Regions from separate parts of the Micromonospora sp. SH-82 genome, predicted to be linked through region 1. Evidence: riboswitches for the same ligand, from Rfam matches in the RefSeq annotation. Region 1 holds a riboswitch; the other holds the start of a gene.
The links. Region 1 has a riboswitch for thiamine pyrophosphate ahead of thiE (thiamine phosphate synthase). Riboswitches for the same ligand answer to the same signal wherever they lie in the genome.
Positions count from the first base shown of each region.

Region 1 (4,846 bases):
CCGAGTTCCATCGCCAGGGCCGCGTCGGAGGCGGTGCCGATCCCGGCGTCCAGGATCACCGGTACGTCGACGCTCTGCCGGATCAGCCGGATGTGGTGCGGGTTGCCCACGCCCAGCCCCGACCCGATCGGCGAACCGGCAGGCATCACCGCAGCGCAGCCGACGTCGGCGAGCCGACGGGCGAGAATCGGATCGTCACTGGTGTACGGCAGGACGGTGAAGCCCTCGGCGACCAGTTCCTCGGCGGCGCGCAGCAGCTCCACCCCGTCGGGCAGCAGCGTACGCTCGTCGCCGATCACCTCCAGCTTGATCCAGTCGGTGTCGAAGGCGTCCCGGGCCAGGTGGGCCACCTTGACCGCCTCGGCGGCGGTGTAGCAGCCGGCCGTGTTGGGCAGCAGGCGTACGCCGCACCGGTCGAGCAGGTCGAGCAGCCCACCGGAGGTGCCGGGGGCGGTGTCCACCCGACGCAGTGCCAGCGTGACCAGTCCGGTGCCGGAGGCGCGGATCGCCTGCTCCAGGACGTGCAGGTTGGCCGCCCCACCGGTGCCGAGGATGAGCCGGGAGTCGAAGGTCCGCCCGCCGAGGACGAGCCCGTCGGTGGTGGTCACCGCGTTCACCCGCCCTGTGCCGCGCTGAGGACCTCGACCCGGTCCCCCGGGTGCAGGACCTCGTCCGGCCACCCCGTACGCGGCACCACCTCGCCGTTGACCGCCACGGCCAGTCCCCGCTGCTCCGCGGTGACCACGCGGACCAGGTCGGCCACGCTCAGCCCCTCGGTCACCGTCCGGGCCACCCCGTTCACAGTCACTTCCACCTGTCCTCCTCGATCGACTGGCCGCCGGTGTCGAACCGGTCGGCGGCGAAGGGGGCGAGCCGGGGGTCGGGCACGCCGGTGGTCACCAGGTCGGCGATCAGGTCTGCGGTGACCGGGGTGAGGGCGATCCCGTGCCTGTGGTGTCCGGTGGCGACCAGGACGTCCGGCCGACCGGGGAGCGTCCCCAGGACCGGGGCGTTGTCGGGCGTACCGGGGCGCAGCCCGGCGACCGTCTCCACCAGGTCGTACTCGGCCAGCTCGGGCACCAGGTCGACGGCGGCGCGCAGGAGTCGCAGGACGGCGCCGGCGGTGACGGTGGTGTCGGACCGTTCCTCGACGGTCGCCCCGACGACCACCTCTCCGTCGGCGCGGGGGACCAGGTAGACCGGTTCCCCGTCGGCGTGTCCCCTGATGACGTGGCGCAGCCCCGGCGGGCCGCCGTCGGGGGCCCGGAGTCGGAGGATCTGCCCCTTGACCGGCCGGATCGGGAGCCCGGTCAGTGCGGCGGCCCCGCACCCGGCGGCGACCACAGTGGTCCGGGCGGTCACCTCGGCCAGGTCGGCGACCCGGGTTCCGACGAGTCGGGCGCCGGCCCGGCGGGCGGCGGTCCGCAGCGCGGCGACCAACAGGCGCGGGTCGACCTGGTGGTCGGTGGCGGCCAGCGCACCACCGCGCAGCCGCAGGGCCAGCGCCGGTTCGCGTTCGCGCAGCTGCGAGGGGCGCAGCGGGGTGATCGGCAGCCCCAGCCCCGCCTGGTACGTCCAGAGTCGTCGCGCCTCGGCCAGGTCGTCGCCGGTCAGTCCGACCACGAGGGTGCCCTCGGTGCGGTATCCGAAGTCGGTGTCGGCGGCCTCGGTCAGCTCGGCGGCGAAGGCCGGCCACCGGGCCGCCGAGTCGGCCAGCAGCCCGGTCAACTCGCCCTCGCCGAAGTGCGCCTCGACGACCGGGGAGAGCATCCCGGCCGCGACGTGCGAGGCTCCGCTGCCGGGGGTGGGATCGTGCACTGTGACCCGGAGCCCGCGTCGGGCGCAGCGCCAGGCCACCGCCAGCCCGATCACCCCCGCCCCGATCACCGCCACCTCGGGTGCACCGACGGATCCGTCGACCTCGGATGCACCGACGGGACCGTCGACCTCGCCCGTCGACGGGGCGGAGGCCGTTCCTAACACGTCAGTTCCCGCAGGAACTCGGCGGTGGTCCGGCCCGGGTCGGCGGCGTCGGAGAGCGCCCCCACCACCGCCACCCCGTACGCTCCGGCGGCGCGCAGCGCCGGGACTGTCGCCACCGTCACCCCGCCGATCGCGATGACCGGTACGTCGACGGCGTCGGCGACGGCGCGTACCCCGGCGGGGCCGATCGGGTCGGGCAGACCGTCCTTGGTGGTGGTTCGGTGGCACGGGCCGACGCCCAGGTAGTCGGCCCCGGCGGCGACGGCGGCCCGGGCGGCGACGGGTTCCCGGGCGGTGGCGCCGAGCACCCCGTCCGGGCCGAGGACCCGGCGGGCGGCGGGGACGGGCAGGTCGTCGGCGCCGACGTGCCCACCGGCCGCACCGACCGCCAGGGCGACGTGCAGTCGATCGTTGACCAGGCAGGTGGCCCGGTACGGGGTGCAGAGCCCGAGGACCCGGGCGGCCAGGTCGTACGCCTCGCGGTCGGTGGCCTCGTCGGCGACCCGGACCTGGACGACGAGTTCGCTGTCGGCGACGGCCAGCGCGGCACGGACCACGGCGAGCGGATCCCGCCCGGGGCGGGTGTCGGTGACCAGATGCAATCGTCCCAGGGACGGCACGGCAACGCTCCTCCCTGCGCCGGCATTACCCGGATCAGGTTCGACGGTCGGGGGCTCCTAGCCCCCCTCTCAGCCCGGTGTACCGGGCTCCCGTGGGTTGGTTGGGTGCCACCGTACGACGGATCGGCGGATCCGCCAAGGGGGTGTCGACCGGGCCGTGCCGCAGCTCACCCGGGGCCGGTCGGGTGACCGGGCGCGTTCCGGTCGGGTTTGGCGGGAGTCGGGGCTATTGCGGAATGGCGTTACACAACCGTGACCGGACTGCATCTTGTCGGACATAGATACATCCGAATTAATTTGTTTATCGATTCGTCAGAATGACCGTCCGGGCGTCGGCGCCTCCTGGTCGTCAGTGCTGTCGGGTCGGATCGGAGCGGTCTTCGGCGGGCCGCTCCGACACCCGTCGTCCCGCACGGACAGAGGAGACCTTGGTGTCCCGATTCCGCCGCATCAGATCGCCACGGGGTCCCCTCCCCGCGGCCCTGCTCGCGCTCACCCTCACCACCACCATGCTCATGGGTGTGCCCGCCCAGGCCGCCCCGACCGTCGCACCCGCAGCCGCGCAGGCCGCCCCGGCACCGGCGCCACCCGCCCCGGCGGCGGACGAGGTCGAGCCGTACTCCGTGCTGGTCTTCTCCAAGACCGCCGGGTTCCGGCACGGTTCCATTCCGGCCGGCATCGCCGCCATCCAACGACTCGGCGCCGAACACGGGTTCACAGTCGACACCACCGAGGACGGCGGCGCGTTCACCGACGCCAACCTGGCCCGCTACCAGGCGGTCGTCTGGCTCTCCACCACCGGGGACGTCCTCGACGCCGGTCAGCAGGCGGCGTTCGAGCGCTACATCCAGGCCGGTGGCGGCTACGCCGGTGTGCACGCCGCCTCGGACACCGAGTACAGCTGGGAGTGGTACGGCAAGCTGGTCGGCGCGTACTTCGCCAGCCACCCGGCCAACCAGACCGCGACGATCAAGGTCGAGGACCACGCGCACGAGTCGACGGCACACCTGCCGGAGCGCTGGACCCGGTACGACGAGTGGTACAACTTCCGGTCCAACCCGCGCTCCCAGGTCCACGTCCTGTCCAGCCTGGACGAGAGCACCTACTCCCCCGGCAGCGGCGCGATGGGACACGACCACCCGATCGCCTGGTGCCAGGAGTACGACGGCGGCCGGGCCTGGTACACCGGCGGCGGCCACACCGACGAGTCCTTCGCCGAACCGGAGTTCCTGCAACACCTGCTGGGCGGCATCCAGACCGCCGCCGGAGTGGTCGACTCCGACTGTGCCGCCTCGAAGACCGACAGCTTCGAGAAGGTGACGCTCGACGACGACACCAGCAACCCGATGGAGTTGGACGTCGCCGCCGACGGCCGGGTCTTCTACATCGAGCGTGACGGCCGGGTCCAGATCGTCAAGCCGGACACCGGCACCACGGTCACCGCCGCCGACCTGGACGTCTTCACCGGAAACGAGGACGGCCTGATCGGCATCCGCCTCGACCCGGACTTCGCCACGAACAACTGGGTGTACCTCTACTACGCGCCCAACGGGGGCGGCCCCCGCAACCTGCTGTCCCGGTTCACCGTCACCGGCGACACCATCGACACCGCCAGCGAGAAGGTCGTCCTGGAGGTCACCACCCAGCGCAACACCTGCTGCCACGCGGGCGGGACGATGACGTTCGACTCGGCCGGCAACCTCTACCTGGCCACCGGGGACAACACCAACCCCTTCGAGTCCAGCGCGTTCACCCCGATCGACGAGCGACCGGGACGCCAGGACTACGACGCCCAGCGGTCCTCCGGGAACACCAACGACCTGCGCGGGAAGGTCCTCCGGATCCACCCGGAGGACGACGGGACGTACACGGTTCCGGAGGGCAACCTCTTCCCGGCCGGCACCGAGAGGACCCGCCCCGAGATCTACGCGATGGGCTTCCGCAACCCGTTCCGGATCGGTGTCGACCTCCGTACCGACGTGCTCTACGTCGCCGACTACGGGCCGGACGCCGGTGCGGCCAACCCCGACCGGGGACCCGAGGGTCTGGTCGAGTGGAACATCGTCGACCGGCCCGGCAACTACGGCTGGCCGTACTGCCACGGGGCCAACCAGGCGTACAACGACTACCAGTTCCCCTCCGGCCCGAGCGGGGCGAAGTTCGACTGCGCCGCCCCGGTGAACGACTCCCCCAACAACACCGGCCTGACCACCCTGCCGGCGGCCATCCCGGCCACCGTCGAC
Region 1 covers NZ_CP148049.1:340,499-345,344, forward strand. The annotation lists gene WHN02_RS01470 (thiazole synthase) at 1-608, opposite strand, end outside; gene thiS (sulfur carrier protein ThiS) at 614-814, opposite strand; gene thiO (glycine oxidase ThiO) at 805-1,893, opposite strand; gene thiE (thiamine phosphate synthase) at 1,977-2,603, opposite strand; TPP riboswitch at 2,598-2,707, opposite strand; gene WHN02_RS01490 (ThuA domain-containing protein) at 3,035-4,846, shown strand, end outside.

Region 2 (4,846 bases), 610 kb from region 1:
GAGGAACGGTTGCAGCCCCGCCTTCACATAGCGCAGGTGCAGGTCGGTGACCCCGGCCCGGACCACCGCCCCGCCGAACAGGAGCAGGATGACCGCCTGGGCCTGCCGGTTCACAGCAGCACCGCCCCGGTGGCCACGGCCACCGTCACCGCCACCACGAAGGTCGCCGGGGCGAAACGGTAGGCGAACCGGCGGCCGAAGACCCCGGACTGCATCGCGACGAGCTTGAGGTCGACCATCGGACCCACCACCAGGAACACCAGCCGGGACGTGAGGGAGAACTGGGACAGCGACGCCGCCACGAAGGCGTCCGCCTCCGAGCAGAGGGAGAGCAGGACGGCGAGCAGGGCCAGGGCGATCACCGACAGGACCGGGTCGTCGGCGAGGGTCTGCAACCACCGCTCCGGGACCAGGACGTTGATGCTGGCCGCCGCCATCGCCCCGAGCACCAGGAAGCCACCGGCGTGCATGACGTCGTGTCGGACGGCCGACCAGAAGGCCGCGCCCCGGGAGAGTCCGTCCAGGTCGGGCCGGTGCGGCAGCTTGATCCAGTCGGCCCGCCCCAGCCGCAGCCAGAGCCACCCCATGATCACGGCGACGACCAGGCTGGCCAGTCCCCGGGCGACGACCATCTCGGGGTTCCCCGGGAAGGCGACCGCCGTGGCGGTCAGCACGATCGGGTTGATCGCCGGGGCGGCCAGCAGGAAGGCAAGGGCGGCGGCCGGGGTGACCCCACGACGGATCAGCGAACCGGCGACCGGCACCGACCCGCACTCGCACCCCGGGAGGACGAATCCGGCAGCACTCGCCACCGGTACGGCGAGACCGGGTCGCCGGGGCAGTGCCCGCGCCCAGAACGAGCGGGGCACGAAGACCGCGATCACCGCCGAGAGCACCACCCCGAAGACCAGGAACGGCGCCGCCTGGACCATGATCGAGACGAAGACGGTGGTCCAGGTCTGGAGCCGGGGGTCCGACAGCACCCCGGCGATCGGGTCCCGGAAGAAGACCAGGAGGATCAGCAGGGCCGCGAGCACCTCGACGGAGCCGATCCGGTCACCGAGGAGGCGTCGCCCCCCGTCACCGCCCGGGGAGCCACCCGGCGGCGTCCCCGACGGATCCGGTCGACCTGCGGGCGGATCCGCCCCCTCGGCCGTGGTGGTCGCCCGCTCACCGTCGGCCGGGCGCTCGACAGTGGTGGCCGGTCGGTCGGCAGTGGTCGGGTCGCCGTCGTTCATCAGCAGTCCCTCCACCCACGACGCGCGCCCTCGTCGACGCCCCGGTCTCCACCGGACCGCCTCGGGCGACGGCGACGGCGGGCCGAGCGTACTTCTCCGCAACGGGTCGCGTCGATACGGCCACGCCGGGGGTGTGGACGACGTCGGCAACCCGCATGGTGAACGCCGTCACGAGCAGCGAAAAGATCACTTTGCCGGGCCAAACTCCGCAGTGTTAGCGTCACGAGACAACTTCAACTCCGACAGGGGAGCGCACAGCGCTGAGAGTGCGGGTCACCACCCGCAGACCCTCGAACCTGATCTGGGTAATTCCAGCGCAGGGAGCTCGGTCGACCTTCAGCCGCGTCGCCGTCCGGTGACCCGGACGCGGCGTGCGTCTTCTCCTGGTTCGTGTCCGGAACTGGGAGCATCCACGTGAGCCACACCGACAACAACCGCTGGCGGACGATCGACATCGTGGTCGCCGCCGTGATCGCCGTCTCCTTCGGGGTGATCTTCTGGGCCTGGGGCCTGCTCTGGCGGGCCGTCGACCCGGCCTTCGCCGCCGCCCCGGCGAGCCAGGCCATCATGTACGGCGTCTGGCTGGTGCCCGCCGTCCTCGGTGGGCTGGTCATCCGCAAGCCCGGAGCCGCCCTGTTCTGCGAGGCGGTCGCCGCGACGGTCTCCGCGCTGCTCGGTTCCGAGTGGGGCGGGATCACCATCGTGCAGGGGCTGATCCAGGGACTCGGTGCCGAGTTGGCGTTCGCCGCGTTCCGGTACCGCTCCTTCCGGCTGCCGGTGGCGGTGCTGGCCGGGGCGCTGACCGGGCTCAGTGCGGCCCTGTTCGACTTCTTCACCTGGAACGTCGAGTACGCGCTGGTCAGCTACCGTCTGCCGTACGCCGCCCTGACCGTTGTCAGCGCCGCCCTGATCGCCGGGGTCGGCGGGCACTACCTGACCCGGGCCCTCGCCGGGACCGGTGTGCTCGACCGGTTCCCGGCCGGCCGCGACCGTACCCTGGTCTGACCCCACCGCCGGCCGGTCAGCCCCACCGTCGACGGGCCGACCGGTCGGCCCGATGTCGACGAGCGGGAGGAAGCCGGCGCGTGAGCATGGTGCAGGTACGCGGCTTCGGGTGGCGGCACGCGGGGCGCAGGCGGTGGGCGGTACGCGGGGTGGACCTGCGGGTGGAGCGCGGCGAGCGGGTCCTGCTGCTGGGTCCGTCCGGGGCGGGCAAGTCCACCCTCCTGGCGGCGTTGGCCGGGCTGCTGCCGGACGACTCCGGTGAGCAGGAGGGCACCGTCGAGATCGACGGGATCGACCCCCGCAAGGACCGGGAGCGGGTCGGCATCGTCTTCCAGGATCCGCAGACCCAACTGGTGATGGCCCGCAGCGGCGACGACGTCGCGTTCGGGCTGGAGAACCGGGGGGTGCCGGCCGACCGGATCTGGCCCCGGGTCGACGCCGCGCTGCGTCGGGTCGGCTTCCCGTACCACCGGGACCGGCCCACCGCGGCGCTCTCCGGCGGCGAGCAGCAACGCCTGGCCCTGGCCGGGGCGCTCGCCCTGCGCCCCGAACTCCTGCTCCTCGACGAACCGACGGCGAACCTCGACCCGACCGGGGCGGAACTGGTCCGCGACGCGGTCCACACCGCGCTGGACGAGGAGACCACCCTCGTCCTGGTGGAGCACCGGGTCGCGGAGGCACTGCGCCTCGTCGACCGGGTGGTGGTCCTCGAAGCGGGGGGTGGGGTCCGGGCCGACGGGACGCCGGAGGCGGTCTTCGCCGCGCACGGCGACGCCCTCGCCGCCGAGGGGGTGTGGGTGCCGGGCCGTCCGGTCCCGCCGCGTCGGGCGCGCACCCCGGCGGGTGCCGCGTTGCTCACCGCCGACGGGCTCGGCCTGCCACCCCGGCTGGCCGCCACCGACCTGACGGTACGAGCCGGTGAGGCGCTCGCCGTACGCGGCCCGAACGGGGCCGGCAAGTCCACCCTGGCGCTCCTGCTCGGCGGACTGCTGCGCCCCGGCACCGGCCGGGTGACAGCCGCCGTCGACCTGGCCGGGCGGGACGCCCGGACACCGCCGCACCGGTGGCGTGCCCCGGCCCTGGCCGGGCGGATCGGGTCGGTGTTCCAGGACCCGGAGCACCAGTTCGTCACCAGCACCGTCCGGGACGAGCTGGCCCTGGGTCCCCGCCGTACCGGCCGGACACCGGAGCAGGTCCGGGTCCGGGTGGACGCCCTGCTGGACCGGCTGCGGCTGACCCGGCTGGCCGACGCCAACCCGTACACCCTCTCCGGTGGGGAGGCGCGGCGGTTGAGCGTGGCGACAGCGCTGGCCACCGCCCCCCGCCTGCTGATCTGCGACGAGCCCACCTTCGGTCAGGACCGGCGGACCTGGCTGGAGCTGGTGGACCTCCTCGCCGAGCTGCGCGACGCCGGACACGGGATCGTCACTGTCACCCACGACCCGGACTTCGTCGCCGCCCTCGCCGACCGCACCGTCACCCTGCGGCGCGCCGACGACGTCGCGGACGCCGGAGGTGTCGATGCTCCAGGTTGAGCCGGTGGCCGCACCGGGGGCGCCGCTGGCCCGACGCAACCCGGTGGCGAAGCTGGCGGCGGCGCTCGTCTTCTCGATCGTGCTGATCGCCACCCTCGACCCGGTCGCCCCCGCCGTCGCCATCGCCGTCGAGCTGGCGGTGCTGCCGCTGTTCGGGGTCCGGTACCGGGTGCTGGCCCGACGGGCGTGGCCGCTGCTGATCGGCGCGGTGGGCGTCCTCGTCACGTTGGTGCTCTTCGCCGCCGACCGGTCCGGGCCACCGCTTGTCGAGCTGGGTCCGGTCCTGGTCACCTCGGGGGTGCTGGTCACCGCCCTCGGACTGGTGTTGCGGATGTTCGCGGTGGCGCTGCCCGGGGTGATCGTCTTCGCCACCACCGACCCGACCGACCTGGCCGACGCGCTGGTCCAGAACGCGAAGGCCCCCGCCCGGTTCGCCATCGGGGCCCTGGCGGCGTTTCGGCTGGTGCCGCTGCTGACGCAGGAGTGGCAGATGATCAGCATGGCCCGCCGGGCCCGTGGGGTCGACGCGGGACGTAACCCGGTGGCCAAGGTCCGGTTGTTCGCCTCGACCGCGTTCACCCTGCTCGTCGGCGCGATCCGGCGGGGCACCCGACTGGCGGTGGCGATGGACGCCCGGGGCTTCGACGCCGACACCCCGCGTACCGTCGCCCGGCGGCAACGGTTCACCACCGCCGACACCCTCCTGGTCCTCGGGGCTGCGGCGCTGGCCGGTGGGGCGATCACGGTCAGCGTCGCCCTGGGCACCTTCCGCCCCCTGATCGGCTGACCCCCGGCGGTGTCGGCACCGACCCCGGTCCCCGTCCGGGAACCGTCGGCCCGCCGACACCGCCGAGAGGGGCGACACCGTCGGCCGCCCCCGCCGATCAGCTGCGCCGGAAGGCGTAGCGGCGGTTCTGTGCGGCCTGTCGACCGCGCCCGCCGGCCCGGCCACCCGACGCACCCCGCACCGGCGGTCCGGCGGTCGGCGGGGTCGGGACGGACGGAGCCGACGACACCGGCAGCACCGGCCCTGTCGGGGCCGACGGGGTCGACGACACCGGCAGGGCC
Region 2 covers NZ_CP148049.1:5,973,585-5,978,430, forward strand. The annotation lists gene WHN02_RS26215 (TIGR03943 family putative permease subunit) at 1-114, opposite strand, end outside; gene WHN02_RS26220 (permease) at 111-1,238, opposite strand; TPP riboswitch at 1,473-1,579, shown strand; gene WHN02_RS26225 (ECF transporter S component) at 1,653-2,243, shown strand; gene WHN02_RS26230 (ABC transporter ATP-binding protein) at 2,324-3,778, shown strand; gene WHN02_RS26235 (energy-coupling factor transporter transmembrane component T family protein) at 3,765-4,565, shown strand; gene WHN02_RS26240 (hypothetical protein) at 4,663-4,846, opposite strand, start outside.
Region 2: it holds a riboswitch for thiamine pyrophosphate, as region 1 does, so the genes downstream of both, WHN02_RS26225 (ECF transporter S component) here and thiE (thiamine phosphate synthase) in region 1, are expected to answer to the same signal.